2 linked regions of the Candidatus Puniceispirillum marinum IMCC1322 genome follow. The protein of the gene in region 1 interacts with the protein of each later gene in a pairwise test. Links are inferred from orthologs where the notes say so. Each region holds a gene or a part of one and is shown on either strand. Other genes may lie near its edges.

Region 1 (15,862 bases):
AAAGTATTTTGATGTTGTTGGTGTTAGCATGATGCAGTCCAAAGTTTGTGTTATTAGGCATGACGCCGTTGGTGATTGACCGGTCTGTTTCAGTCGCGGGACGCTTGAAGAAGGTCTGGCATAACTGCGCTGGTCATCCACCAGTGGCGGAAATTCATTGTTTTGGTATATTTCATATGGCGCAAAGTGCGTCATTGATACTTACCTAAATACGTTATACACCCGTGATAACGTTTTTGCCAATAGGGCAATTATCACGCGCTGTTTTTAGGGTACATATATAGACTAATTGCGATATGTTATTTTGATATGAAAAGCTGTGCCCATGCTCACTTGTGGGGCAGAATAGTGATTTTCAACGCGAAAGACCCTTTGATATATGCTGGCATCTGATTTTGAAATCTGTTCATCACATGCGATATTATCATTTATTAGGCCGTTTCTGGGCCGTTTCGTGCAGTATCTGCACGGTCTGATTCCCATTCTGCGATCGGTTCTGGGCGGTGTTCTCGCGCTTGCCATAGTGCTGGTGTCACCAGCATATGCGGCCGGGAATAATGTCACCGCCATCCGGCTTGGCGATATATCTATCGATGGGGTTAAGGGTCTGCGGCTTGTCATCGAAACCAAAAATCCGGCAAAAGCGTCAATGCTACTGTTGGAACAGCCCTACCGGCTGGTGGTTGATCTTGATCAAACCGACTGGCAGGCATCAAATTTGCCGCGTAAAGGGGCTTTGTCCAAGCCACCTGCCCGTGCTTACCGCTTTGGCATGCCAAAGCCTGATACCGGCAGATTGGTGATCGAACTTACCGCGCCTGCTGCCCCGCAACGCATCTTTCGGTTGCCGCCAACAGCTGGCGGACATCGGCTGGTTATCGATATGATTGATAATGGCCCAACAGCCTTTACGCTGGCGGCGCGGGCGCTTGCCGCGCGTCCGGACATGGCGGCCAAGGCTCTGGCCAAAGAAACATCACCCGCAAATGGCGTAAGTACAGTGCCTATCAAAAGAACCGTGACCTTGCCCAAGGCCAAGCCAGATAATGCGGGTCAGCTCGCCCCTGGTGAACAGATTGTTGCCATGGCGGTCCCAAAACGCCCCCCCAAGAAGTGGGTTGTCTTTATTGATGCTGGCCATGGGGGCAAGGATCCGGGCGCCATCGGGCTGGCAGGGACAAAGGAAAAGGATATTACACTAGCCGCCGCCATCGAATTGGCGCGGCAATTGAATGCAACTGGCCGTGTGAAGGCCATTTTGGCGCGCAAAGATGACCGGTTCTTGAAATTACGCGAACGCATAAGGCTGGCGCGGGCGAAAAAGTCTGACCTGTTCATATCACTGCATGCGGACTCAGCGGCGAATAAATCGGCGCATGGCATGTCCGTATTCACCTTGTCGGAAACCGCATCAGATAAAGAAGCCGCCGCCTTAGCGCGTAAGGAAAATAAGGCGGACTTGATTGGTGGCCCTGACCTGGGGGTTGAAGATTCCGATGTGGCAAGTGAGCTATTACGCATGTTTCAGCGCGAGTCGATGAACCAATCAACACATTTTGCCAGTGATATTCTAAGCCAGATACGTGATTTGCGTGGCGGTGACCGCCGTGGACATCGTTTTGCCGGCTTTGCTGTGTTAAAGGCACCTGATATGCCATCGGTTCTGGTGGAGATGGGGTTCCTGTCAAATCGCAAGGATGAGGCGAACTTGCAGTCGGCAAAATACCGCCGCCTGCTATGCCAGCGTCTGACCAAGGCTATCATTAGCTATTTACAAAAACATGGCCCCAAATGAGCCAGTGGTTCTCTTCTGGGGGCGGAATAATTGACATCATTGAGGCCATATCTCATGATCGGGATATTAATGGGTAAATCAGTGTGTAAATTTCAAGAAAATTGTGACCAGTTCCGTGTCTGATAATACGCAAAATAATAATGATGACAGCACCGGATATGACGCTGGTGATGGATATGCGCCACCAGTAAGGCATGCCATATCATCGCCTAATTCATGGTCTATCATTCGCGGTATGGCAAAAGCATTCTCAATCATTATTTCATTAATAATTATCGTCGGTGTTATTGGCGTTGGGGCTGTGCTGTGGGTTTTCTGGACATATGGAAAAGGGCTTCCAGATTATCGCCAGCTGGCACAATATGAACCGCCTGTGGTGACCCGCATTCATGCTGGTAATGGCGCGCTACTGGCTGAATATGCCAATGAAAAGCGACTTTTTGTGCCTATTGATGCGATACCGCCGCAGCTCATTCATGCGTTTATATCTGCCGAAGACAAAGCCTTTTACAGCCATTTTGGCCTTGATGTGAAAGCCCTGACGCGGGCAATGGCGACAAATGTTGTCAATTATGGACGTGGAAAACGCCTGATCGGGGCTTCGACCATTACCCAGCAGGTAACAAAGAATTTTCTATTGACCAATGAAGTGTCAATCGACCGTAAAATCAAGGAAGCGATACTGTCATTGCGCATGGAGCGCGCCTTTACCAAAGATCAGATTCTGGCGCTATATCTGAATGAAATCTATCTTGGCATGGGCAGTTATGGCGTGGCGGCGGCTGCGCTTAACTATTTTGACAAGGCGCTGAACCAGCTTGATCTGGATGAAATGGCCTATCTTGCGGCCTTGCCAAAGGCGCCTAGCAATTATCATCCGATCCGCAAAACCAAGGCGGCGGTCATCCGGCGTAACTGGGTGCTGAACCAGATGCAGGAAAATGGCTATATTTCGGTTGAACAGGCCGAAGCGGCCAAAAGCAAACCGCTGGTGATTGTGCCGGATACAGGTGCTGATGGCGCTGATGCGCCCTATTTCACCGAGTCTGTGCGCCGTCAGATCATGAAAAATTATGGTGAAGATGCACTTTATGGAGGGGGGCTATCAATTCGCACGACCCTTGATCCTAATTTGCAATCGCTTGCCGATACCGCGCTGGAACGTGGCCTTGAAGCGCTTGATCGTCGTCAGGGTTGGCGCGGGCCGCTTGGCCGTCTTGAAGCTGGCGAGGATGTTGCCGCGACCTTGGCGCGCTATCAGAAACAGCTACGCCCAAAACATTATGCCGCCCTAGTTACCGATGTAGCGCGCCGTGAAGCCCAGATTTATGTAAATGGCAAAGCCGCGACAATTCCGTTCAAGCTGGCTTTCTGGGCCTATCCGCCGCGCGACGATGACGGGGTGCGCCCGCAACCGCTAAAGGATCTGCGCGATGCTATTTCGGCAGGCGATATTGTCATTGTCCAGCCACCGTCAGAAACGCCTGATCTGATCCGTGATGGATTTAAACCCGAAGCGCATCATTATGCCCTTGGCCAGCGGCCAGCGGTGGAAGGCGCGATTGTGGTGATGGATCCGCATACAGGCCGGCTATTGGCAATGAGTGGTGGGTATAATTATGCTGATTCCGAATTTAACCGGGCGGTTCAGGCGATGCGCCAGCCTGGTTCGGCATTCAAGCCCTTTGTCTATCTAGCAGCCCTCGATAATGGCTATGCGCCAACGACCCGTATTCTAGATGCGCCGCTAGTCGTCGATCAGGGTGTTGGCAAGCCGAAATGGAAGCCGGCTAACTATACCAAGCGGTTTTATGGTCCGTCGATCATGCGCGTTGGCATTGAAAAGTCGCGCAACCTGATGACCGCGCGTCTGGCGATGAAGCTGGGCATGCCCGAGATTCAGGACTATGCGCGCCGTTTCGGGATTAATGACAATTTGCCGCCGTTACTGTCGATGTCGCTTGGCGCGGGGGAGACCAATCTGATGCGGCTGACCTCGGCCTATGGCATGCTGGTCAATGGCGGCAAGCAGGTCACGCCAAGTCTGATCGACAGGATCCAGGATCGGCATGGTAAAACCATTTACCGGCATGATGAACGGCAATGTGATGGCTGTGAAAACGCTTTATGGGATAATCAACCTATTCCCGATCTGCCTGACACGCGATCACAATTAACCTCGCCAGCGTCGGCATTCCAGATGGTATCGATGCTTGAAGGTGTTATTCAGCGTGGAACAGGTCGTTTATTATCACGGCTTGATCTTGTGCTTGCTGGCAAGACAGGAACCACCAATGACAATACGAATGGCTGGTTCATTGGCTTTGCGCCGGATATGGTGGTGGGCGTATTTGTTGGCTATGACAAGCCGCGCCCGCTTGGCAAACGGGAAACAGGTTCGACAGTGGCAGTCCCCATCTTTGGCAATTTCATGGTCAAGGCACTTGCCGATAAGCCGGTGATACCGTTCCGTCGTCCGAATGGTATTTCTATTATTCCCGTACATGCCGAAACGGGTGAACGGGTGTTGCCAACCCATGAAAAAGCCATCCTTGAGGTGTTTAAACCGGGTCAGCGGCCAGGTGGTCAGTTAATCGATGCGCCAAGTGGCGTAAACACCAATGGGGCAGACAATGGACTGGCGACACAGGAATTTTTCTAGATCATATAAACTTGTCAGCGTGGCGTTGTCGGGTTAGGTACGTGCAAGCTTTATAAACAGAGAGAGACGATGCAGGCCGAAACCCAAGCCAAAATCGATGTCATTTCATCAACGCTGGAATTATTACGCAAACATGTCAATTTCGAGGTGGCGGTTGCGCGTCTAAATGATCTGGAAGCGCAAACAACCATGCCCGATTTCTGGAATGACCAGGCCGTGGCACAGGATGTCATGCGGGAAAAAAACCGGCTTGAGCGTCAGATCAATCTGATCAAGGACATGCAAGCCGAAATGGATGATTGTGTGGCGTTGATCGAGCTTGGCATTGCCGAAGGCGATGATGATGTTGTCGCCGAAGCCGAAGCGGTGCTGACAAAGCTTGTGACCGAGGCGGATAAACGCCAGCTTGAAAGCCTGTTATCCGGCGAAGCTGATGCGAATGATTGTTTTCTGGAAATTCATGCTGGTGCTGGTGGTACCGAGGCACAGGACTGGGCGCAAATGCTGGTTCGCATGTATGGACGCTGGTGCGAACAGCGCGGCTATAAGGTGCATTTAATCGAAGAAAGTGCTGGTGAAGAGGCGGGCATCAAATCAGTGACCATGCGCATTGACGGTGAAAATGCCTATGGATGGTTGAAAACCGAATCCGGTGTGCATCGTCTTGTGCGCATTTCGCCTTATGATAGCTCGGCACGGCGGCATACCAGCTTTGCCAGTGCATGGGTTTATCCAGTGGTCGATGATAATATTGAAATTGAGGTCGAGGATAAGGATCTTCGCATTGATACCTACCGCGCTTCGGGGGCTGGTGGACAGCATGTGAATAAAACCGACTCGGCGATCCGTATCACCCATTTACCAACCAATATTGTTGTGCAATGCCAGAATGACCGATCACAGCACCGCAACCGGGCAACGGCTTTTAATATGCTGAAAGCGCGCTTATACGAGCTGGAATTGCAAAAACGCGAAGAAGCCGCGTCTGATGCTGCCGCCAGCAAAACTGATATAGGCTGGGGCAATCAGATCCGGTCTTACGTTCTACATCCTTATCAGATGGTCAAGGATTTGCGCACAAATGTGGAAAAAGGTAATGCCCAAGGTGTGCTTGATGGTGATCTTGATAGTTTCATCGAGGCCAGCCTTGCCGCCCGGGTCGGTATGCAACGCGAATAGCCAAGCAAAGCTATGATGGCGGTTATATTCTATTTGGAATATGTGGGCGTTGAGACAAGGTCCTCGCGATAGGAAAGCGGGCCATAAAAGGCGGCCGAGAAATGGGCTGCTTCACGGGCTTCTATATTAAAAGGCGGCTTAAGCGGGCCTTTGAAATAGCGTTTTACCAGCATATGCCAGCTGCTGACCGGATCGCGGCGATGCAAGCCGCATACATAGTCAAACCAGCGCTTGCCAATCAGAACATGCCCCACTTCGTCACGCATGATAATACCAAGTGCGGCGGCCGTTTCACTGTCCCCGACAGCATTCAGTTTGTCGATCATGGCTGGTGTGACATCAAGTCCGCGCGCTTCCAGCACCAGAGGGGCAATTGCCAGACGCCCTAGCAAGTCATGGGCAGTTTCCTGGGCCGCTTGCCATAGCCCGTCATGAGCAGGCAGATCACCATAATGCGCGTCAAGTAAAGCCAATCGGTCATTGAGCATCAGAAAATGGCGTGCTTCATCATCGGCAACGGATAGCCAGTCATGGTAAAAGTCGCGTGGCAGATGCTGATCAGTGAACCGGCAGGCCATATCAAGTGCCAGATCAATCGCATTAAGCTCGATATGGGCGATGGCATGGATCAGGGCAACGCGGCCAGCGACGCCACCGGTAATACGGCGCTTTGGTACATCGCGTGGTGGCCGCAATGCAGGCAGAGGCGGGCGTCCGGGACGCTCAGGCGGGGCGCATGTGCCAATAGCGGTAATATCATCAGCACGCCATTGTGCAACCAATGCCCGGGTATTGAGGGCTTTTGCAATAGCATCTTTGGTGGCAATGCAATCGACAATGCCGTCAGTCAGCGTAGCGTGGCTCATATCTGTTTAATCATATCTGCCTTGGCTCATATTCATTTATAAGGCGCGTGCCGCTTCAAGGACAGCTTCGGCATGTCCGTCAACTTTCACCTTTGGCCAAGTTGCAGCCACGGTGCCATCGGCGTCAATCAGGAAGCTGGCGCGCTGGATACCCATATATTTTTTGCCATACATTGATTTTTCGACCCACACGCCAAATTGCTCACAAATATCGGTTTCATGATCGGCGCCCAAGACACAGGTCAGGCCATATTTTTCCCGAAACTTGGCTTGCTTGGCGGGTTTGTCTTTCGAGATACCTATCACCACACAATTTGCGGCGGTAAAATCATCGATTAATTCGGAAAAGGCGATAGCTTCTTTTGTACAGCCAGAGGTGTCTGCGCGTGGAAAGAAAAATACCACCATTTTTTTGCCATGATGATCTGCAATATTGAAATCATCCTTATCAGTAGGTACGACGAATTGAGGAACAGCCATTCCAGTTTCAAGCATATTAAATTCTCCGGTTTTTCTTGGATCGGATTAATGTTAGCACTCTAAATTATTAAATAGGAACGATAGTGATGTCTGCAAGACAATGCTATCTTGTCAGTAGCATTCAGACTATCTAGAAAGATAGAATAACAGGAGTCATACGGGTGTCTTTAATGGGCCATACATCAGGCGCAGACAAGGTGAAGCTCCTATTCACAACATTACTGCTTATTTTTATTTTGATTGCGGGCATCGTTGGCTTTGTGATCGTGCAGGCAGGTGGTTTGCGCCAGCTTCTGGAATATGAGCTGTCCAAAGTGTCTGCCGAGGTGGCTGCCGAGGTTGGCGCGGCGCGATTAGCATTTTCCGTTTCACCAACACCATTATCCGTAAAGGCAGAAGATATCACCTTCAGCTTTGGTGATGAGACTGTCATCGTGCCTGAAGGCGAGGTCAAATTCGGTTTTAAAAGCCTGTGGACAGGTATGCCGGTGGCGCTCAATTTGCGGGGCATCGAAATTAAGCTTGTCAAATCGGCAACAGGTTGGTCAGGTTCGGAATCTACGGCTTTGCTTAACGCCTTGTTGGGATCCCCAGCAGACAATGTTGCAAAGCTGGCAACTGACCCAGTGACAGATGATAACCGGGTTAATTTTGCAGGCTTGAAACAAATTAGTATCGAGACTGATCTTGTTACGATTACCGACGCCACAGGCGCGTTAGCACCGGTTCAGCTTACCAGCATTTATATTGACGCCCAGCTTGAAGAGTCCGGCCAGATTGTTGGTGGCATTCGCGGACAAAGACTGATCGATGGCGTCGATGCGGGGCGACTAGCGATTACATTTTCCGGTTTGCCGACTGGTGAAGATTTCATTACCGACATAACCGCAGATGAACTCAATCTGGCAGATATTGCCGAATATCTTGATCTTGAAATGGCCAGGCAAAGCCATTTTGGTACATTGTCTGGTTTTTTGAAAGTGCAGATGCGGCGTCAGGCTGTCACATCCATATTCGGTGATGTTATTGTAACCGATGGATATCTGTCACAAACGGCCAATCAAAAACGTGGCGCGTTTAAGTCAGCCGAGATTGCGTTTGACTATCTCAGCCATATTGATGTTGCGACTGTGGCCAAGGCGCAAATCCTGCTGGATGATAATCGGTCTTTCACCTTTTCTGGTGATGTTGAAAAACTCAGCGCGCCCACGTCAGTCCTGTCAGGTAAAATCGATGCTAATAGCTTACGGTTACAGTCAATTTTCAATGATTGGCCAGATGACCTTGCCCCCGCATTAAAGGCGCAGCTTCAAAGCCAATTTTCAGGTGGAATCGTTAGCAATCTTGGTGCCGAATTTATTGGAGCCTTCAATCGGGACACGTTTGTTTTAAAATTATCAAAGCTTGATCTGGCAACAAAATTTGACAGTGTAAGGGCCAATTTATCCAAGGGTCAGATCCGACGTGTTGTGGGTACTGTTGGTGGTGCCATGGATATAAATGTCGGTGTTGGTGGCGTGATAAAAAGTGCCAATCTGGCACTTGATCTGAGCAATGGTTCGATATTGCTGGAAGATTTTACAAAGTCGATGCCGGTGCAAAAGGCCGCATTACAGATGGCGTTTCGCAATGGTGATCTGACGGTTGAGAGCTTTACTGCTGATTTTGCAGGTGATGGTGCGATCACGCTGAATGGTAATGTGACAGTTGCGGCAGACTGGATGCCGCGGGATTTCAACGTGAGTCTGGAAGTTGATAATCTTGATACGCGCTTTTTTCAGGCCTTATGGCCAAGATGGGCGCTGGCAAAGACCCGTAGCTGGATGCAGGCCAACCTTCTGGCAGGACATATTGAAAACGCCCGTATGTCGATGACTGGTGCTTATGTGCCGGCAACACAAAAGCCGGTACTTAGTGATATTTCAGCCACAGGGTCATATCGGGAGGCGACGGTAAGGTGGGCGCCTGACATGCCGCTTATAACCGGTATTGATGCTAATCTTGTGCTTAATAATGATGCCTTTAATATCACCTCATCTTCGGGGCAACTCGAAGACTTTGTTCTTGAAACTGGGCGGGTGACGATCGGTCCGATCCTGACCAATGACCAAAGAATGATCGATTTGTCGCTAAAGGCGCAAGGCGGAATGACGACGGCGCTGGATATTTTCAAACGCACCGGACGCAGCAAGGTAGGCGCGATCGATCTCGAAAAACTTACCGTATCTGGAACCACCGAACTGTCACTGACATCACGTTTTCCGTTACGTAAGGGGGCTAAATTTGCCAATGCCGACACCGCTGTAAATGCCACTACGCGCAATGCCACAATCAGGGGTCTGCCGTTTGGCATCAATCTGGAATCGGCGGCAATGATTGCCTCATTTGAAAAGAACAAGGTTGATATTACCGGTGATGCAGAAGTTTTTGATATGCCCGCCAGATTTACCTTTCAAACCAACAAAGCGACCCGAGAAGTTGATTTTGTAGGGCAGTTTGAATCATCGCCGATTATGACGGGTATTTTTGCCAAAATGTCCGGACTTGATATTGAGGGTAAAGCCAGCGCTAAAATTGGCTTTAGTTCATCGACCGGATGGAATAACGCACAGATTAACCTATCAACAGACCTGACCAACGCTTCGATCAATGTGCCAGCATTGAACTGGGCGAAATTTCCGGCTGAAAACGGCGTTGTGAATGCCAGCTTTGTGCTTCGTAACGGCGTGGTAACAGCCATACAGGATATTGACCTGTCACTAGGCACGCTGGCGGCCAAAGGGCAATTAGCGCTTGGTGTTGATGGCAGTTTGCAGGCGGCCTTTTTTAACAAGCTGACAATGCCGGGTAATGATATCCGTGATCTGATAGTCGAAACAAGCGCCAAGGGCGGCTGGAGCGTTAGCGCGTCTGCCCGCACGATTGATCTGGTGCCATTGCGACGCAATAAGGGTGTTGGCGGGGGCGCGCCCATTACCTTTGATGTGACCGCTGACACGATTTACATCGACGCACAAAACGCATTATCCGGCCATATTCAGGGTTCGCGTGATGAAGCGGGTAATGGTAAGGCTGTGTTTTCCGGTACGTTATTGACCAAAGGCAAACCATTGGTCAGCGAAGGCCAGATGACAGTGAATTTTGGTCCAAGAGGTGATCACCTTAGTGGGGCGGGCCTTATTGGCGGTGCCGAAACGCAGATTACATTTAATGGCAATGGCGGCGAGCAAGCGGTTCTTGTTCTGACCTCCAAAAATGCGGGGCGTATGCTGTCCGGGCTCGGGATTACCGATGCAATACGTGCGGGATCTGTCCGGCTAGAGAATAACTTTATCAGCACTGATTTTTCTTCCTTCAATACCAACATCACACTTTCAGATTTTAATGTGGTCAAAGCCCCACGGGCAGTCCGCATATTCTCGCTTTTGGGGCCAGCAGGTATCATCGGTCTGGTTGAAGGCGAAGGCACGGCCTTTAGCAACGGCGTTGCAAGGTTTGAAAAACGCGGATCGGATATTTCTATCTCGCGCATGGAAGCCAGCGGTGGAGCTGTCAGCGTGGCTGTTGTGGGGCGCTTTAACAACAAAACACGTCAAATGGATATTTCGGGGAATCTTGTACCAGCTAACCAGCTCAGTAAAATAATAGGGGCGGTGCCGCTTCTTGGGAACGTCCTGACCGGCATTGACAAGTCGGGTATTTTTACAACCCAGTTCAGCATGATCGGCAAAATGGATGATCCTGAAACCTCGATCAATGCGGCGTCATTGGCACCAGGAGTTTTGCGCGATATATTCAGTCCGGAATGGCTAAAGCGCGAAAGCGACCGCCTGTTTGGCGCGCAGGCCGACTAGCCAGCGACAAGCATGGCATGACGTTTTTTGCCTGCTGATATCTTGGCCTTGCCATCAATAAAATCAGATAATGTCAGTTGCATGTTTTCGTCATTGATAGCCACATCATTCACCCGCGCACCACCGCCGCGTATCAAGCGCCGCGCTTCGCCATTTGATGCGGCAAAGCCGACAATTTTTAGCGCCTCGACCATGTCCAGCGCTTCAGCCCGTCCCGCCGCAAGATCAAATTGTGGCAAACCGTCTGAAACGCCCGATCCGGCAAAGGTCTGCTGGGCTGTTTGCATGGCATGCGCGGCCGCCTCTGTGCCATGACACAGGCTTGTCGCTTCATTAGCCAGAATAATTTTGGCTTCATTGATGTCGGCACCTTCCAGCGCACCTAGCCGGTTCACCTCATCCATGGGCAATTCGGTAAATAGCGCCAGAAAACGGGCAACATCGGCATCTTCGGTGTTACGCCAGAACTGCCAGAAATCAAAAGCTGATAATTTATCGTCATTCAACCATACCGCACCATCGGCAGATTTGCCCATTTTGGCACCCGATGCCGTGGTGATAAGGGGTGACGTAAGACCAAAAATTTCCTGCGCATCGACGCGGCGGGTCAGATCAATGCCGGTAACGATATTGCCCCACTGATCCGATCCCCCCATCTGGAGCAGACATCCATAGCGGCGGCGTAGCTCGAGAAAATCATAAGCCTGAAGAATCGCATAGTTGAATTCCAGAAATGAAAGCGGTTGTTCGCGGTCAAGTCGCAATTTGACCGAATCCATGCCCATCATGCGGTTAATTGAAAAATGCGGGCCAAAGTCACGCAAAAACCGGATATAGCCAAGCGTGTCCAACCAGTCGGCATTATCAACCATAATTGCATCGGTCGGGCCATCGCCAAATTTCAGATATTTTTCAAATACCTTTTTGATGCCGTTCTTATTCGCTTCGATATCCTGATCTGATAGCAACGGGCGGGCTGTATCCTTACCTGACGGATCTCCAACCTTGGTTGTGCCGCCGCCCATCAGAACAATCGGCTTATGGCCGGTTTTCTGTAAAATACGTAGCATCATGATCTGCACCAGCGACCCGACATGCAGGCTATCGGCCGTACAGTCAAAACCAATATAGGCTGGCAAAACCTTGGTGCTGGCAGCATCGTCCAGCGCTTCGATATTGGTGGCCTGATGAATATAGCCGCGGTCAGTATAGTGCTGGATAAGATCTGATTTATAGGTCATGTCATTCAACTCAATATAGAGTGCAAAAGTCGTTACAATGCACTTGTCTCAATCAGGCAAGCGGGTCGAAATCATCTTCGTTAATCGAGTCGTTCAGATAAGCTTCGACACGTTCGATCATCGGGTCAAGATGCTCGGTAAAGAAGTGATTTGCCCCAGGCAGAACGTCAACGGTAATATTGACGCCTTTCTGAATTGATAGGCGTTCAACCAGCTTTTCGACACTTTCAGGTGGCACCTGTTCGTCCAGCTCGCCATGCATGATGAGTCCAGATGCCGGACAAGGTGCCAGAAACGAGAAATCATGCGTAACAGCAGGCGGCGTAACCGAGATGAATCCCTGAATTTCAGGGCGGCGCATCATAAGCTGCATACCAATCCATGATCCAAACGAAAAGCCGGCGATCCAGCATTGCCGCGATGATGGATTCTGCGCTTGCAACCAATCCATGGCTGTTGCCGCATCGGATAATTCGCCTTCGCCATTATCATATACACCCTGGCTTCGGCCAACGCCGCGGAAATTGAACCGCATGACGGAAAATCCGCGCGCTTGGAATAATTTATAAAGAGCATAGGTCACCCGGTTATTCATGGTGCCGCCTTTATCTGGCTCCGGATGCAAAATAAGCGCCGTCGGGGCGTCACTTGCTTCGGCAGGCATATAGCGACATTCAAGGCGACCTTCAGGGCCGTTAATGATGACCTCAGGCATATTTTTTTTGCTCCACTTGTGCTATTTAATGAACGGCTTATATCTTAATAAGGCGCGATCGCCAAGCCAGCTTTGTGCAGATCGTTAATCAGATGAGAGAAACTGCAATCATGTTTGCAAATTTGAACCGTGATCTAAAGGCAATTATGACGCGTGACCCCGCGGCTAGCAATCGTTTTGCCGCGGTGATTCTATATCCAAGTTTTCATGTCATGGTGGCCTATCGCTTGTCGAATCCATTGTGGAATATCGGGCTACGCTTTATTGCGCGTTGGATCATGCAGATTGCCCGCTGGCTCACAGGCATCGAAATTCATCCCGGTGCGACCATCGGCGGTGGTTTTTTTGTCGATCATGGGTCAGGCGTCGTGATTGGTGAAACAGCCATAATCGGCGATAATGTAACGTTGTATCAGGGGGTCACGCTTGGTGGTGTGTTGCCGGCGGTAGATGCTGAATCGCAACGTTCGGTCAAACGCCACCCAACTTTGGGCGATGATGTGATCGTCGGATCAGGTGCGCAGATTCTGGGTAATATCACCGTTAATCGTTGTGCGCGTGTCGGTGGTAATTCGGTGGTCACCAAAGATGTGCCTGAGGGCGCAACCGTTGTCGGTGTTCCGGCTCGCCAGATGACAAATAAGACAACGCCGAAAACCGTTGATGAGAGCTTTCAGCCCTACGGCGTTCATGATATGGCTAATGCCGATCCACGCGAGCGCATTATCACCGCGCTTGTTGATGAAGTGCAAAGCTTGCGTGCCCGTCTTAATGATATGGAAGATCGTGTTTCGGCAACCCAGCTTCACAACAAGGCAGGAAAAACCAGCCAGCCAAGTAGGCGTAGCAATAAATCTTGATTATCTTTTTAGTTTTTAGCTGGAACCATGCGTGATGGGAATGACGCCGCTTTATTTTGACAACAATGCCACAGCACCGCTTCGCCCTGAAGCGTCGGCGGCGATACATAAGGCGATGGGCGCACCAGCGAATCCGTCATCGGTACATTCTTTTGGCCGTACGGCACGTTTGACCGTCGAGGCGGCGCGTGAATCAGTTGCTTTGCTGGCGGGGTCAAGAGCCGCAGATGTGGTGTTTACCAGCGGCGGTACCGAATCCAACAATCTGGCTTTGGCCGGCTTTGCGCATATTGTCACCTCGGCAATTGAGCATGATTCGGTGCGTGCATGTGCTGTGAGTGCCAGTGTCATCAATGTGACATCAGATGGCGTGATTGATCTGGAGCATGCGCGTGCTGTGCTTGCCGGATTGCCTGACGAGCAAAGGCCATCAACCATCTTGTCGGTAATGGCAGCCAATAACGAAACAGGCGTTATTCAGCCAGTGGCTGAACTTGTTGCGCTGGCGCGTGAAAACAACATTGCCGTGCATAGCGATATGGTGCAATTACTGGCTAAGGATCATTTCAGCTTTGCCGCGCTAGATCTGGATTACGCCAGCCTGTCGGCGCATAAAATTGGCGGGCCGGCGGGTGTCGGTGCTGTGCTGGTCAAGCCGGGCAATGCGTTGCAAAGTTTGCTACGGGGCGGCGGTCAGGAACAGGGACGTCGCTCAGGCACAGAAAACTTTATTGGCATTGCCGGTTTTGGTGCCGCCGCATCGGCTGCCTTTGGGGATGTTGCGCATTATGAAGCGATGTCAAAATGGCGCGATCAGTTTGAAGATATGATGCTTGCGCATGTGCCAGATGCGCATGTTTTTGGCCAGCAGGTGCCGCGCCTTGGAAATACCAGCTGTCTTGCGATTGCGGGCAAGTCCGCCGAAACCATGGTTATGGCGCTTGATATTGCGGGTGCCGCGATCAGTGCCGGATCAGCCTGTTCGTCAGGCAAGGTCAAAACAAGTCATGTGCTGGCCGCTATGGGGGCTGGTGATCTGGCTGGTCAGGCTGTGCGTATTTCGGGAGGCTGGCAAACCAAGAAAACCGACTTTGAAAGGCTTGCAGATGTCTTTCTTGGGCTGTACAAGCGTTAGAATTGCGGACGGTAACTGCGTGCAAGCCGACAACATAACCAAATGAAATAGGAGTGGTGACTGCGATGCCAAACATCATCTTTGTAAAGCCAGATGGCACCGAGTTGAATGTCAACGTCAATGAGGGCGTGAGTGTGATGGAAGCTGGCCGCGATGCCAATCTTGGTATTGAAGGTACCTGTGGGGGCTGTTTGTCTTGTGCAACCTGTCATGTGATTGTTGATGCCGACTGGTTTGCCAAAACCGGCGCGCCTAGCGAGGATGAAGAAGATATGCTCGATCTCGCTTTTGGCCTGACCGAAACCTCACGGCTTGGGTGTCAGTTGACAATGTCGGCTGAACTTGATGGCATCCGTCTTACAATTCCGGATGATATGTAGGGACTAAACAATGTCTGTGGCCAAAACAGCCAGCAACAATGTGCATGCCGCGACCACATCTGCGTCGGTGCAGGCTACTGATAGGCCGACTGCTGATCTATCAGCCATAAACTCGCTTGGCTTTGCCAAAGCGCCTGCCGATACACGGGTTGTCGTGGCAATGTCAGGCGGCGTTGATTCATCGGTCACGGCGGCGATGCTGCATGATGAAGGCTATGAAGTCATTGGTATCACCTTGCAGTTGTATGACCATGGTGTGGCGGTTCAGACCAAGGGTGCCTGTTGTGCGGGCATTGATATCCACGATGCACGGACAGTTTCGGCGCGGCTGGGCATTCCGCATTATGTGCTGGATTATGAGTCTAAGTTCCGTGATCAGGTGATGGAAGATTTCGCCGATAGTTATTTGCGCGGCGAAACGCCTATCCCCTGCGTGCGCTGTAACCAGACAGTCAAATTTACCGATTTGCTGACAACTGCGCAGGAACTTGGTGCGGATTGTCTGGCCACTGGCCATTATGTCCAGCGTCTTGAAACGCCAGCCGGACCAGTATTACGGCGCGGTATTGATGCGTCCAAGGATCAATCCTATTTCCTGTTTGCGACCACGGCAGAGCAGATGGACTATCTGCGCTTTCCGCTGGGCGGGCTGACCAAGGATGAAACGCGCGATCTGGCGCGCAAATATGGTTTGG
Region 2 (15,629 bases), 1.5 Mb from region 1 along the record:
CTTTGAAACAGACGAACAGAACAAGCCAGCCTTTTTGGCGGTGAACCCCAAGGGACGCGTCCCCGCATTGGTTACCCCGCAGGGGATTCTGACCGAAAACCCGGCGATTCTGCTATATATCGCCCAGTTAAATCCAGACAAGCAGTTAGCACCAACCGATCCGTTTCTGTTGGCACAGGCGCAGGCGTTTAATATGTTTATCGCCTCGACGGTGCATGTTGCCCATGCCCACCGCCATCGTGGCTATCGCTGGGCAGATGATGAAGCGGCGCAAGCCAGCATGAGCGCAAAGGTCGCTGAAAACATGACCCTCTATGCCCAGATGATTGAGGATCACTATTTCATTGGACCCTATGTTCTGGGCGACCAATATTCACTATGTGACCCCTATCTGGCGCTTATCATTCGCTGGTTTGGAGGCGATGGTGTAGAGCTGGATCATTTTCCAAAACTGAAACAGCATGACGCGATGATGCGCGCGCGTTCATCAGTACAGGCGGTCATGCCGTTTTACATATAAACCGCCATCCATGACCTAAAATACCGTCGATGTGCGTCGTTCATGTTTCTGTTATGCGGATCAATTCTATGAACATACGGGACAATATGGGGCGGCCTAATAACCGCCGCTATGCACAGCAACCCGATGAAGACGAAACCGACGGTGAAATCGAGCTGGTTATCGACCGGACGTCCCCCCCGATCGATCTATTGCGCCCGCATCCCACCTGTTCAACCGAAGAATGGCTGGCCAAAAGAACTTAGATGTGGCCGTTGGGCACAAGTCCGGAGCGTCTGGCTAGGCTATGACTCAACTTTTGATTGCTGACCAAAGAATGATGCCTCTTTCGGATATTCGGGCATTTCCATCTCGAACGACGTACTGCGCACGCGTCCTGTATAGTGCCCCCGTACAATCTCGCCATCATATTTATGGGGAATCGGGTTACGATCCAGCGCAATGGCATCTTCGGCAACGTAAGTCACAATATATAGACAGCGTGGTGCATCGGTCATGTTTGGCAGTGATCCATGTAACAGCCGCGAATGCATCAGACAGGCATCACCAGCCTTGCCTGTGCATTTGAGCGCATTTGCCCGCACATCGGCCTCGATATCGGCATCAACCGCGCCGGTAAATACGCCATCCTGCCACAGTGAGTGAAGTGGGCCTTTATGGCTGCCCGATACCACTTCAAGTGGGCCATTTTCCAAGGTTACATCATCAAGAAAAAACAGCACTGTCATCACATCATCATTTGAATGCGGTTCAAAAGGAAAGTCCTGATGATATTTCACCGCAGTGCCTGAACCAGGCAGTTTCAGATTAATCTTGGTGGCATGTAGTTTTATGTTTGGTGAATAAATATGCGCTGTCAGGTCAAGCGCAGCGTTATTACGCATCACATCAAGATAGATATCAGACACTTCGATAGGCGCCGAAATCCGGCGCAATGCAGGTGTGTCATGGCTATGGCTTGACGGTTCAACATCAAAACGCGGGCGGCCATCAGCAATCTGCCCATAGGCTTTGTCATGATTGCGCGATTCATCGACCCATAAACGCAATTGTGCATTCATATCCTGCACCTGTTGCGCAGTGAGCGCATCTTTCATCATGACAAAACCGTCACGTTCAAAATTTTGCTTATATGTATCAAAAATATGACCTGTCATCACGCGATCCTCCATATCAACATACATAATCTTTATCCCATAACATGCAGATTTCAAAGCCTTGGTTTAGCGATTTATCATGTGTGACACAGCATTAGGTTTCGGCGCGCGTGGTCCAATAGTCGGCGCCGTAATCATGCAGGATTTCAGTACTTGCCTTTATGTCACAAAGTGCCGAAAAGCGGACAAAGCGATTATCGTCATCATCTATCTGCCATTCAGCATTGGCAGGATTGCCATGATTATAAACCATCCCGCATCCCATAACGCATAGATAGTCATTCGGGTCATCCGGACTGGTAAATAGATAATCATTCAACCGGTTGGTGCTTTGCAGATCATCGTCATCAATCACAAGATAAAAGCATCGTTCAATCGTGCTGCCAGCAGCGATATCTTCTACAGCAAAAACGCCAAGTCCATGTAATGGTGAGTCCTTAATGGTAATTTTCATAGATATCCTCGCGACTAGGTGACCTGTTGTGTAACGATCACCCAGCAAGGTCAAGAGTGTGATGGGGATAAGATAAAAAAAACCCTGGTCTGCATAGCAGCCAGGGGAAGTTAACGGAGATTCGGCAAGGAGCGCGTGGAAACTGGAGAGTAACCGGATTGGAGGGAGGTGCGCTCCTTGCAAAGCTGTTATGCGCAAAATTAGCGCATAACAGAAGTGCTGGTTACGCCGTATGGCGATGCAATTATTGCATCACCATACCAAACTGCCAAATTATAACTCTATCACTAAAGCGGACGTATATCATATCCAGCGATCGGGAAATGCACTGCCACCGGACCTGTTTCTGGCGTATCATGATCGATCGATACCCGTGTGGCATCAAGATAGCGCAAACTGCCTGTGACCTGTGGATCCGCATTCGTGCCATGCGGCTGAATGGCAACCATATGCCCTTCTTTGATACCAGCGGTAAAGGGCACCGAAACCCCCGTTGGCGACACCGGATTTGCCGCTTTGGCAATGGCCAGTGCGTCTTCGCCCGATAGGTCGCTGCTGTTACCTTCCCCAATATCGGCCAGGGCAGATTCGAGTTTACAGACCTGTTCAAATGGACCAAGGAATCCTGGCCCGCCTTGCCAGCGCCCGCGCAAAAACCAAGCAATATAGCCAATTGACGCATCGGCATAAGATGGCGTGTCACCATTCAGAAACACACCATCACTGGCGACAAGCTGAAATTCAGCCCAGGCCAGCCCTGCCTGTAAACGCAATAAGACGCCGGGCATATCTGCGCGCAAGGTTTCTGGCGACCAGTCTTTTTCAAAATAAAGCGCACCACGATCAGCGATAAAGTCGGCTGGTGCCGAATCCAGTGCATTGGTAATGACCACCCGCACCGCCAGATCAAATAATGTGTTTTCAGCCCATGATGCCATCATCATCGAGCGTCCCGTAACCCCATCGGGAAACAGGCTGTTAGGACAGCCATATTCTTCAAGAGCCCGGACTATATTCTGGCTGTCACAATAGATATCCGCGCCAATCTGTAAAACCGGCGTCCGGCGATAGCCAGCGGTAAGCGGCATCAGCAAAGGCTTTGGTGGAATGCGCGGAATTTCAACGCTTTGCCATGTTGCGCCCGCAATGCCCAATGCCATGCGCGTCTTATGCGCAACAGGTGATTGCGGGTAATGATGAAGGATCAGCGACATGACAGGCTCCAGATTTATCAATAGTTTTCGTTTTCATTGTAGAACGTGCATTTATGAAGAGGAAAGCTAAAACCCTGCCTATATGCGCACATCAGGTGATAGATGCTGTTATCTAATTGGGTAGAAGCTTTTCAATAGCCTGCCGGATTTTCCGGGCATCCGGCGCGGTGGTCGCGGCAAACCAGGTGACAAAATTACCCTCTTGATCGATCAGATGTTTGTAAAAGTTCCAGCGTGGCATCGCCAAACGTCCACCAGCTTCAAGCACCCATTGATAATAGGGATGTATATCCGATCCGGTGACCGCAACCTTTTCAGTCATTGGAAAATCAATGCCATAATTGATCGTGCAGAATTGCTTGATCTGGGAATTGGCGCCTGGTTCCTGACCACCAAAATCATTGCTTGGCACGCCAATCACCACCAGACCGCGGTCACGATAATTATCCCACATAGCTTGCAAAGCTTCATATTGCGGTGTGAAACCACATTGTGACGCTGTGTTGACAAGCAAAATCACCTTGCCGCGAAATTCGGCAAGGTCAAGCGTGCCCCCTTCGATATTTTCGAACGAAATATCATGGGCGTTCTTGGCATGTGCAGGCATCAGAGGCTCCGTTACAAATGTTACAAACAGCAGAATAATAGCCCAGATAGATACCGATTTGGATGGTGCTACAAAGGCTATATGTGACGCAGGTTCAAACATTCTGATCTCTCAACATTAAATTCATTAACGCTTATATAATGACACTCTCGACTGCCACAAGGTGACCATTTGGCAAAAGTAAATTGAAGGATCAAAGATGGATGATATATCACTCGTGGAATTATGGACAAGCTTTACCGATAATGTCGTGGCCATCAGCGATGCGGGGTTTAAACATGCGGTTAGTGCAAGTCAAGATATCAGCCATTTTCTGGCTGACAAAATGACCATGATTATGGATATGTCAAAATCGTTTCTGGGCAGTTGACCTGCGACCAATAGTTTTACGCAGACAGGATCATGCGGTTAGTGACAAGCCTGAATTTACCCGCTAGGGTATTTGATAACAGTAACAACATGAAAAGGAGGTGATCTAATGTCTAGTGATATTCGGAATCTATCAAATAACCTGGTTGGGTATTCTGGATGTGAGAGCAGCCTCTCGCGTCGCGGTTAACTTAACAATTTGAATACAGGTTATTTCGATAGCCAATCACGTAAAGGGGGATTTATCCCCCTTTATTTTGTCCAGATTTATTTATTCGCGGCGTTATAGGCGTTGATTGCCCGCATCAGATCGTCGCGTTCCTTGCAGTTAAACGAACATTGCTGTTTCAGCTTGGCAAGATTTTCCTTGGCCTTGTCAGGTTGTTTTAACGTCAGGAAAAGCTCGCCTTGATATTCCAGCGCGCCTTCATGTTCAGGGTCAAGCGCCAACGCCTTGTCATAGGCGGCCATTGACTCGTCATAGCGGCCACTTTTGCGCAAAGCAAAGCCCGTGTAATTCCACGCATCAGCGTTTTTCGGATTCTGCATTGTTTCAAGGGCAAGCGGCACCAATGCGGCTTCGAACAGATTACGGTTTATAAGCTTAATAGCTTCACGTAATTCCTTGCTATTATTGGTGCCTGCGGTGCTGTAGCCACTCGAATCTGACGATCCTGAGTCACTGCCTGCCGCAAAGCTCATTGTGCTTGCAGATGCTATCAGAATAGCCAATGCACCAGCCATAAAGACCCGCATAAGCAGGGTGTGAAAAATCTGCCCTTCGGCGTTTGTCTTAATATTCATAGCCACCTCACCTGTGGTTAAGCTTCGGTTTTACCGCCAGCAGCAATCCAATCCCCAATGCCGCCAACATTGGCAACATTTTCATAACCCATATCTTTTAATGTTTTGCCTGCCAGCGCGGCCTGGCCACCGGCAGCGCAAACCAAGATGATATCGGCATCTTTGGTCAGAGCCGGATTATGGTACGGTGTCGAATCATCAGCAGCAAATTCGATAAAGCCACGGTCAATCCGAACAGCGCCCGCGATCGTGCCGCTGTCATCAATTGCCGTACTGGCCCGCACATCAATAAACAAGCTATTGCCCGCTTCATGTTTGGCGATACCGTCTTCGGGTGTGATTTTTGGAACAACTGCGTTGGCTTCGGCAAGATAATCTTGTGCACGTTTCATTTTAAACCCCTTGATCAAGATGGCTGGCGCGCCAGCCATCTGCTATTTTATATTTGTATTCATATGAAGTGGGAAGAGTGTCCGCACATTCAAGGGTCATGGCAATTTTGTCATGGCTTCCTTGCTGATAAAGACGCACGAACCGCGCGCAAATAATGACGGCTGACTGGAACCGTGCGCCCATCATCTAACATCAGAGCCGGTTTTCCATTTTGCCGGACCAATTCGGGGTTAGACGCGTCAGAAACCCAATGTGAGCGATGCGTCTGCATACCAGCATCCTTACTCATCGCTGCGATTGCATCGCGTAATCGCATTAATATAAGCGCCTCACCCTTGTCGGTAACAACGCGAAGATAATGATCCTCAGCATGTATTGAAGTAATGTTTATACCTATTTCAGGCGGCAATTGATCCGTCAAAAGTTTCGCGCTTGAGTTATTTTCTGACAGGTCTGATGCTTTGTTTCTGTTGGCTTCATCTAAGCTCGCGATGCGCACTGCACTGCCCGTTAGCACATATACTAAAATTGTGATCGATAACGAGACAGTTAAAACCTGAATAAATGTAGTTTCAAAAGCAATCGTTTGATTGAGCGTTAATCCAATACAAAATTGAATATATAGCGTTTGAGGTATCGACGCCAAAAGTGCGGTCGATATAGCCAGCATCAAACCTACCAGATAGGATTGCTGGGTCGCTTGCAGAACCCAACGAATGGGTAATGCGACAAGCATCCAAACAGGAAATATCACAACGACCCATATCGCAAAAGACGCAACGAAATGAAAATTCTTGCCAACGCCAAAGGCCTGCGAAACAGCCAGGATGGCGGCGAACATAACCGACCCGACGATATCTTCTACTCTAAAATATCTATGTAATTTAGCCACATTACAAGTTCCCTGCGTTTCACGACACGTGAAATGCGTTTTTGTGTAAATCACGAAAGAAAGGACACGCTTTACGAAACCAACATTCATTCATCCACAATGCGTGCTTACCATTCATTTATCGCAACCAAACATGACCCACATTCTAAATGGTCACAAACTATGGGGAAATATATGGAACAGCATTTACGTTTTAGAACAAGATTATTGATACGGATTTTTCTCGCCAGCACAATGGTAGCGCTGGCAACCCACTATGCATCTGCCGCCGATCTTACCATCCATGTCATCAACGAAAATAATAGTAGCGGCGTTGCTTTTATTTCAGTCCAGCCAGCCAGTGAGGCTAACAGTTTCCCCCGTGGCAAAGCTATTTACAATAAAAAAATGGCTATGATACCCCATAGCAAGGCCAAGTTTACCATTAAGGATATTCCATCTGGCGCCTACGCAGTGAGTGCGTTTCTGGATATCAACAACAATCAGAAACTAGATATGAATTTGATTGGTGCGCCAACCGAACCCTATGGCTTTTCCAATGATGCGCGTGGCCTGTTTGGCCCCCCTGAATTCACTGATGCCGCATTCATTATCAAAAAAGACACCATGAGGAACCGGCACACGATCAAGATTTACTAACTTTAAGCCGCACTCAATATGCGCCTTAGGAGATATATCATGACAGCTAAATACAATTTTGAGGCAAACGACTTTTCAAGACGTGATGCGCTGACACTAGCTGGTGCTGCCAGCTTTGCCTTTGCCACATCGCATTATGGTCTTTCATCAGCATTTGCAGGATTATCACAACGTGAAAAAGCCTTACACATCCGCCTGCCCGACCAGTTGGCAACACAAACCCCAAAAATTGAAGGAAAGCTACCAAACAATTTACGTGGCACCTATTACAAAAATGGACCCGCTTTAAGGCAGGGATTTAAGCGGACTTATCCACATAGTTTTGATGGTGACGGCTTTATCCAAGCGTTTCGCTTTGATGGTCAGACCGTGCAGCATCAAGGTCAGTTTGTACATACCGAAAAATACAATGCCGAAAGCAAGGCTGGTGATTATTTTGTCGAGACTTTCAGCCATAAATGGGCAGGTTCACCGCCAGCACGATCAGCCGATGAAACCAATACCGCCAATACGAATATTGTGCATCACGGCAATCGTCTGATGGCGTTGTGGGAAGCTGGATCAGCATGGCAAGTTGATCCAGACAATCTGGACAGCATGACAAAACTTGTCTGGCATGATGATCTTGCTATGGCACCGTTTTCAGCACACCCACGTATTGACGACGATGGCAGTCTGTGGAATTTCGGACAAGTGCAATGGAGTCAGGAAATGATTCTGTATCACATCAACCCCCAGGGCAAATTACATAAATACAAGCTGTTGGATATGCCAAATACCAGCATGATTCATGATTTTGCGATCACTGAAAAATCAATCATTCTTATGCTACCGCCACTGACATGGGAATTGGATAAGGCAAAGAATAATGCAAGCTTTCTGAATGCGCATGAATGGCATGAAAACCGGCCTGTGGAGATTCTGGTTATCAATAAAAATGATCTATCGGTTGTGCGTCGGCATCAGCTTCCCAACGCCTTTCATTTCCATATAGGTGGTGCGTTCGAAACCGTCGATGGCACGATTGAACTGGATCTATATCACTATAAAAATGCCGATATTGTTTTTAATTTATACCTGAATAATGATGAAAAGGATCATAGCCAATCACCGACGCGGCCACAGCATAGTCGCGTAACACTGTCGCCCAATATATATGATGGTAAAATTGAGCGCATCCATAATATGTCTAATGAATTTCCGCACATGGCACCTTCATCAAACAGTCACCGAAGCCAGCATGGCTGGTCTATCGGGTTGGATATGGAAACCGGGTTGTTCCGCTATGCGCTTGGTGTCAACCTCGAAACCGGCAAGGTGGATCGCTATGATTATGGTGCTGATTGCATGCTTGAAGAGCATATCTTTGTAGCTGATCAAGACCGTCCGGTGATAAACGGTGTTACGCAGGGATGGCTAATCGGGCTTCACCTTGACGTGCAACAAAGTCAAACCAAGCTGGCAGTGCTGGATGCCTATGATCTGGCCGCTGGCCCACAGGCCGTGGTGACATTACCTTATGGTCTGCCCCCAGGATTGCATGGCAATTTTGTCATGGCTTCCTAGGCGCTAGGCTTGGCGTGCAAATGTGGATGACGATAGCTGGGCAGCTTGGTTATTCTTGAGTGCCGCGGCCAGAATCTCAATATGTTCAGGCGAAATACCACAACAGCCGCCAATAATATCGGCACCAGCCGCGGCCCATTGCACCGCATATTTGGCATAATTCTGCGGCGTGATGTCATGACGAATTTGATGCAAGGTTGAATTTGCATGTTCGTAATCATCATTCATCAACGGAAAGGCATTGGCATAAACACCAATCTGCAAGCCCATCCCCGCTGGCCGCGACGGCTGTCGGGCACGAAATTCTGACACGCATGTGACGGCATCATGCATGACTTCGGGCTGCGAACAGTTAAATAGCAAACCATCAAGCCGCTTTGATGCAATCACATCAAGCAATGCCGATAACGGTTCGCCCGATCGCAAGCGCGGGGCACCAGGCACCGGTTTAACATCCTCCAACGTAACTGAAAGCCAAAGGTCGGCAGCACAATCGACAAAGGATTCAAGGAATATCTTAGCTTCGATCACCGATCCCAATGTTTCGGCCAGAAAGATATCTGCGCTTGGTGCCAGATGACGCTGGAACAGCTGCATCATCTGTTGTCCCGTCTGTGGATCAAATTTATCAGGTTCGTATGAGCCAAACATTGGCGGAATGCTGGCCGCCACCTTGACCTGACGATCCGCAGCTTCGGCCGCCGCCTGTGCCAATGTGCCGGACAAGGTTAGTAGTTGTGGAGCCAGCTCATCAAACCGATCCTGACCAATGTGAAAAGGTACAATGGCATAAGAATTCGTCGTGATAACATCCGCACCGGCGGCAATGAATGAGTCATGCACATCGCGGACATATTGCGGCGCTTCCATTAACGCTAGCGCAGACCATTCGGGTTGCCTGAAAGGCGCACCTACAGCGGCTAGCTGACGGCCCAAGCCACCATCTAGGATTATCATAATATTCTCCCCCACTTATGAGACTAAGTCTGTACGGGCTGGTTTGTCCAGATGTTTGATCATAAATATGATGATTAATTTTGTTATGCTGAGCGCGCAATCAGTGACACCATCATAGCAAAGGAAAACAGATGCATGACAAAGGGCTTGCCGAACGCCTGACCGAACTTGTCGGCGATATGTTCGAGATGGAAGTTACCTATATGTTCGGTGGCTTTGGCTATCTGATGAATGGTAATATCTGTGTCGCGATCTGGAATGACATGCTTGTCATTCGGGTTGGCGTTGAAGCCGCAAACGCGCTGATGAATGAACCGCATGTTCGCCCGTTTGACCTGACAGGCCGACCTATGAAGGGCTGGATGATGGTCACACATGATGGGATTTCTGAGGATAAAGATTTACAGCGCTATGTTGATCTGGCGGTGTTTTTTACTGGTAGTTTGCCGCCCAAGGTGAAAACCAGGACACCACGTAAACCCAGAAGCCGGACAAATAACAAAGATCACGATTAGCCCAGATCAAACCCGCACATTGATGCAATTGACCGCACCACCGATGAATGGCGTGCCGCAAATGGCAGGATGGCAACCGCAACCAGCACCAAAACAGCACTCATGATCCACAAGCTTCGGTCAGGATTTTGTTTTATCTCATCAGACTGATTTTTATCAGACTGGTTTTGATCTGACATGACACACCTCATTCAAGGGCTTTATATAAGGTGATAAGGCGCATGCCTTAATCAGATGCGCATTACGAATTCAAGACCGCTTTGACTTCCAACATAGAGGCCCGCTTTTTGCATATGCAAGGACACCAGCAGATTACCGCCGCCCTGACTCAGCGCCACATCAACCCGGCTACCCTGAATACGAACAATTGTGCCGGCTGCATCCTGACCCGTTTCGGTGCAGGACAGAGTTACTTTCTGATCAAGTGCAAGCATGGTTCCTATCACCTATCTATGGCATCTTAAAGTTCAGTATATACCACAGCACCTAATTCAGGTCGATGGCATGCGCTTTAAGATCTTCTAATGTGCAAACTGCCAATGTCACCTGATTGGTCGCCGCAAGCCGGACTTTTGGCGCACAGCCTGCCGCGCGTGCCTGTTCCCAGCGGGCAGCACACAAACACCATTGATCACCAGCTTTCAACCCGGGGAAACCATAATCAGGCATCGGCGTCGATAAATCATTACCGGCTTCTTTACTATAGGCCAAAAAAGCATCTGTCATTACCGCGCAAACTGTATGCAAGCCCTGATCGGATGGCCCCGTATTACAGCAACCATCACGGAAAAAGCCAGTAACCGGATCATGCGAACAGCTGGCAAGATTACCGCCAAGCACATTTGTCTGCCCGCTTGGGCGTCCCTGACCACCATCCATCATGCCACCTCATTTGCTTCGAGAATAGCCACTTCGCTCTCAATTCTGGTTTCAAGGGTGGACATGAATTGCTTGCGGGTCAAGCCCGGCTTAATGGGCTCGAGAAAGCGGACTTGTACCCGTCCGGGGAATTTCAACCAGCTGTTGCGCGGCCAAACACGGCCTGAGTCAAGCGCGATAGGTATAACGGTAAAACCCGTTGTGTCATAAAGCGTAAATATACCAATCTGGTAATCATGCGGGGTGCGCGGCATAACCCTTGTGCCTTGCGGGAAAATCAATATTGACCGCGGATTATCACGGATCCGCAATGCCGCCGCCCGTAATTCGCGTAATGCTTTCATGCCACCTGAACGGTTCACCGCAATACATCCAGCGCGCAAAAAGAAAAAGCCTATAAAAGGCAGAAACAGTAATTCACGTTTCATCACCGTAATCGGCGCTTTTAAGGTGGCATATAGAACGATGGTTTCCCATGCCGATTGGTGTTTTGCGGCATAGATAACAGTTTCATCAAGATGCATATCACCGATGATGTCATGATCAATGCCGCAGATATACAGCATTTTAGACGTTGTCCAACCCCAGAAACGCGCGACGCACCACACCACCTGTCTGGGCAAAAGCAGAAGCGGCAGTAACAGCACAACAATCAGAGTTGTCATCAGGTAAAACAGGCTGTTAAACAAAAATGATCTGAGATAAACCATGGCGACAAGCTAGTTATATTGCGCCATAACATCAATGCCGAAAATCACCATCACGGCAGGTAGTTTGGCAAAGCAGGTATTTTGGACATATGACCAAAGACGATAATGAATGGCAAATTCGTGCCGAAATGGCGTTGGCGGTAGCGATGCAGAACCGGACATTGATCACCTATGCCGAACTGGCCGACGCGGCGACGATCCCTGCCCCGCACCGGATCAACAAATTATCCGTCTGGCTGGAAGCCACAATGGAAAGTGACCATGCGCAATCGATGCCGTTACGCGCCGCCTGGGTTATTTCACGCGCACGCGGCGGCCTGCCTGCCCCCGGCTTCTTTATTAAATGTAATGAGCTTGGGCTGTATGACGGGGCACCCGATGGGGCGATGGCCACTGCCTTTCATCTCAATCTGCTGGGCTAGTCCCCAACCTCGATCGTGATATGAAACACGCCTGCGATCGTTTCGCTGGCAATCAGTCGATGCCCACTGGTTTCACAAAAATGGTCAAAATCCAATGGCGCTGCCGGATCATCGGCCTTTATTTCAAGCACTGTACCCGCGGCCATCATACCGACCTGTCGTCGTGCTTTGAGCACGGGAAGCGGACATTTAAGGCCCGTCAGATCAAGGCTGATATCTGCCTTTTGAAGGTGGGATGCGGGATCAACAGGATTGGTCATAAACAGAAACTTTCCAGAATCGATAATAATAAGGGCATATAGTAATCCACATCTTGATCAAGGCGAAAGCTTAATTGACATTATCTATAGCTGAATTGATGCCAATTCCCTTGCCAATCACATATCAGACCAGCTAGATAATCTGCATGAGCATCTGGGGTATCATCATCGGCGGTACAGCCGGATTTGCTATGGGCGGTCCGATCGGCGCATTACTTGGGGCTGCTGCAGGTCACGCGGTTGAAAAACGGCTGACCCCGCAACCCGATAGTGACGCGACCAAACAGGTGGCCTTTACAGTAGCGGTGATTGCCCTATCGGCCAAAATGGCAAAAGCCGATGGCATGGTCACGCGCGATGAAATCGGTGCTTTTCGTAACCGCGTTCATATCCCCGCTTCCGAAGTCAAACAGGTTGGCAAATTCTGGGATCTGGCGCGTAAAACACCTGACGGGTTTCAGGATTATGCGCATCAGGTGGCACGCCTGTTCGCGCCGCGTACACCGGTGCTGGAACAGTTGCTGGATTTGTTGTTCTATATCGCCCGTTCAGATGGTGCGATCACCCAGCCAGAAAAGGAATATCTAGCCGAAGTCGCGCATATTTTTGGCTTTAGCGCCGATGATTTTGCCCGCTTTGCCGCTATTCATCAAGGCGATGGCCCGTCAGCCTATGAGGTGCTGGCTGTTACCAAGGACATATCCGATGCCGATCTGAAAACGCAGTGGAAGAAGCTGGTGCGGTCGCATCATCCGGATAAATTGATGGCCGATGGCATGCCCGAAGAATTTATCAACGCCGCCAATGAACGGCTGGCCGCGATCAATGCCGCCTATGATGCCATCTGCCGCCAGCGCGGAATCAGCTAGATGTTACCGCCGCTTCTGACGCTGGCGAATGCCGGAATCAATCTGGGTGACCGCTGGCTTTTGCGTGGGGCAGACCTGTCGCTTCATGCAGGTGATCGGCTGGCATTGGTCGGGCGCAATGGTGCCGGTAAATCCAGCCTGATGAAGCTGATGTCGGGCGCTGGTGAAATGGACGAAGGCAGTCTGTGGACAGCGCCCGGTGCCGAAATCGCCTATCTGCCGCAAGCCCCGCATATCCCGCCAGGCATGAGCCTGATTTCGGTGGTGACCGCGGGGATGGAAACGGCCAGCGGTGACAAACAGGCACATAAGGCCGAAGCGATTCTGATGCGTATGGGGCTGGATGGCACCCGCATGACCGACGGCTTGTCTGGCGGTGAAGCGCGGCGCGTATCCTTGGCACGGGCGCTTTATACCGAGCCGGATATTTTGCTTCTGGACGAGCCAACAAACCATATGGATCTGCCCACCATCGAATGGATGGAAGGCATGTTACGCCAGCATAAGGGCGCCTTGCTGGTGGTCAGCCATGACCGCGCCTTTTTGCGTAATCTGGGTACCGGCATTGTCTGGGTGCATGAGGGTAAGCTGCGCCGCCGTGATGGGCATTTTTCCGAATTTGACGAATGGTCGGAAGGCATTCTGGCCGAAGAAGCGGTGACCTTGCACAAAATGGATCGCCGTATTACCAGCGAAACCAAATGGTCGCGCGAAGGCATTTCCGCGCGCCGCAAACGCAATCAGGGGCGGTTGCGCGAACTGCATAGTCTGCGTGCCGAGCGTGCCAAGGCAGGCGGGATCACCGCACGAACTGTCAAAATGGAAACTGGCCCTGCCGAAGGTGGCGGGCAACTGGTGCTGGAAGCGATCGATATTACCGCCAGCGTGCCAGCCCCCGATAATGCCAGCACGTCATCAACCCAAACGCTGGACGAAAATGGACGCCGCATTTTGATGCGCCATTTCAATTTGCTGATCCGGCGCAGTGACCGCATTGGCATTGTTGGGCCGAACGGCATTGGCAAATCGACATTGGTGCGGATTCTGCTGGGCGTTGGCGCGCCTGATAGTGGGCGGGTGCGCGAGGGGTTTGGCCTCAATCATGCCTATTTCGACCAGCGCCGCGAAGCGCTTGATCGAGAAGCCTCGCCATGGACAGTGCTGAGCGAAGGCGGCAGTGACATGATCGAGGTCGCCGGACAGCAAAAACATATCACCAGCTATCTGCGCGATTTCATGTTTGAAGATGTGAAAATGACCCAGCGCGTCGCGACATTATCTGGCGGTGAGCAAAACCGCCTGTTGCTGGCCAAGCTGTTTGCAAGTCCGCATAATTTTCTGGTGCTTGACGAGCCGACCAATGATCTGGATCTGGAAACGCTGGAATTATTGCAAGAAGTGATCGCCGATTATGACGGCACCGTTTTGATCGTCAGCCACGACCGCGATTTTCTGGATCGGACAGTGACTGGCCTGCTGGCTTTTGAAGGCGATGGCAGGATTGTCGCGCATGCTGGCGGCTATTCGGATTATCTGGAACGGCGTAATCGCGCCATAGAGCGTGCCGAAGCGCGCGGCGATAAAAGCACGGCAAAATCAAAAGCAGGTAAAAGCAAAGCGGCCAAAGCCACCAGCGCATCAGCGCGTGGATCAGATAATGGCCGCGCGCCCCGGCTGAGCTTTAAGGATAAGCACGCGCTGGATACTTTGCCTGGTGAGATTGAGGCGCTGGACGCCGCGATCACAAAGCTGGAAAGTGTGCTTGGTGATCCGGGTCTGTTTGCCAAAGACCCCGATAGATTTACCCGCACCGCCGATGCGATTGCCAGTCTGCGTGCCGATAAAGAGGCCAAGGAAATGGCCTGGCTGGCGGCGGCGGAAAAAGCCGAACAGCTGGATGGAGGTTAGGGGATTATCCCGCTTACCCAGCTTGTAAAACACCCTGTCATATTGACGGGGATGCTTTGGCATCGTTATAGTGGCGGCCTGTCAGATGGCTGGATGGCTGCTGCTTTTTTTTCGTAAAAGAGGAGAGGAAAGTCCGGGCTCCACAGGATCAGGATGCCGGGTAACGCCCGGCGGGGGTAACCCCAGGGAAAGTGCCGCAGAAAACAAACCGCCCTCCAAGGTGATACCTTATGGGGTAAGGGTGAAAAGGTGCGGTAAGAGCGCACCGCCGGTCTGGTAACAGAACGGGCATGGTAAACCCCATCCGGAGCAAGACCATATAGGGACAAACGCCATGCAAATGGCAGATGCGATCCTGCATCTTGTCCGGGTAGGTTGCTAAAGATGTCTGGTAACAGGCATCGTAGATGAATAGTCGTCACCGCCAGCGCAAGCAAACGGTACAGAACCCGGCTTATAGGCCATCTGACAGATTTTTCAGGATATAACTTCAG

The links.
Region 2: the proteins of SAR116_RS05235 (region 1) and SAR116_RS12025 interact in binary tests that used the Escherichia coli proteins (3 or more experiments, as listed by UniProt). The link is inferred for Candidatus Puniceispirillum marinum IMCC1322 from one-to-one orthologs.

Annotation. Positions count from the first base shown.
Region 1 is NC_014010.1:1,077,639-1,093,500, reverse strand. The notes cover bases 12,829-15,736. They hold SAR116_RS05235 (cysteine desulfurase family protein), read left to right. Parts: upstream 12,829-13,686; coding sequence 13,687-14,787; downstream 14,788-15,736. Other genes in these bases: mnmA (tRNA 2-thiouridine(34) synthase MnmA), read left to right, coding at 15,178-15,736; SAR116_RS05230 (2Fe-2S iron-sulfur cluster-binding protein), read left to right, coding at 14,853-15,167; cysE (serine O-acetyltransferase), read left to right, coding at 12,903-13,652. In the rest of the region: SAR116_RS05280 (N-acetylmuramoyl-L-alanine amidase), read left to right, coding at 455-1,795; SAR116_RS05275 (penicillin-binding protein 1A), read left to right, coding at 1,911-4,457; prfB (peptide chain release factor 2), read left to right, coding at 4,527-5,636; SAR116_RS05265 (ferritin-like domain-containing protein), read right to left, coding at 5,666-6,502; SAR116_RS05260 (peroxiredoxin), read right to left, coding at 6,539-6,997; SAR116_RS05255 (YhdP family protein), read left to right, coding at 7,153-10,836; tyrS (tyrosine--tRNA ligase), read right to left, coding at 10,833-12,077; SAR116_RS05245 (alpha/beta hydrolase), read right to left, coding at 12,130-12,792; more of mnmA, read left to right, coding at 15,737-15,862. UniProt on the Escherichia coli protein: Master enzyme that delivers sulfur to a number of partners involved in Fe-S cluster assembly, tRNA modification or cofactor biosynthesis. Catalyzes the removal of elemental sulfur from cysteine to produce alanine.
Region 2 is NC_014010.1:2,569,260-2,584,888, reverse strand. Bases 10,727-13,401 are described here. They hold SAR116_RS12025 (sulfurtransferase TusA family protein), read right to left. Parts: upstream 12,359-13,401; coding sequence 12,095-12,358; downstream 10,727-12,094. Other genes in these bases: SAR116_RS12015 (ABC-F family ATP-binding cassette domain-containing protein), read left to right, coding at 13,228-13,401; SAR116_RS12020 (TerB family tellurite resistance protein), read left to right, coding at 12,505-13,227; SAR116_RS12030 (hypothetical protein), read left to right, coding at 11,766-12,098; SAR116_RS12035 (lysophospholipid acyltransferase family protein), read right to left, coding at 10,966-11,631; SAR116_RS12040 (DUF2237 family protein), read right to left, coding at 10,727-10,966. Outside these bases: SAR116_RS12110 (glutathione S-transferase family protein), read left to right, coding at 1-520; SAR116_RS13770 (hypothetical protein), read left to right, coding at 589-765; SAR116_RS12105 (phytanoyl-CoA dioxygenase family protein), read right to left, coding at 805-1,704; SAR116_RS12100 (SET domain-containing protein-lysine N-methyltransferase), read right to left, coding at 1,772-2,131; SAR116_RS12095 (glutathione S-transferase family protein), read right to left, coding at 2,419-3,345; SAR116_RS12090 (glutathione peroxidase), read right to left, coding at 3,458-4,054; SAR116_RS13765 (hypothetical protein), read left to right, coding at 4,152-4,322; SAR116_RS12085 (tetratricopeptide repeat protein), read right to left, coding at 4,589-5,125; SAR116_RS12080 (rhodanese-like domain-containing protein), read right to left, coding at 5,143-5,517; SAR116_RS13395 (LytTR family DNA-binding domain-containing protein), read right to left, coding at 5,628-6,410; SAR116_RS12070 (DUF2141 domain-containing protein), read left to right, coding at 6,585-7,049; SAR116_RS12065 (carotenoid oxygenase family protein), read left to right, coding at 7,089-8,615; SAR116_RS12060 (homocysteine S-methyltransferase family protein), read right to left, coding at 8,619-9,572; SAR116_RS12055 (TfoX/Sxy family protein), read left to right, coding at 9,704-10,087; SAR116_RS12050 (disulfide bond formation protein DsbB), read right to left, coding at 10,084-10,266; SAR116_RS12045 (hypothetical protein), read right to left, coding at 10,318-10,521; and 2 more genes. UniProt on the Escherichia coli protein: Sulfur carrier protein involved in sulfur trafficking in the cell. Part of a sulfur-relay system required for 2-thiolation during synthesis of 2-thiouridine of the modified wobble base 5-methylaminomethyl-2-thiouridine (mnm(5)s(2)U) in tRNA.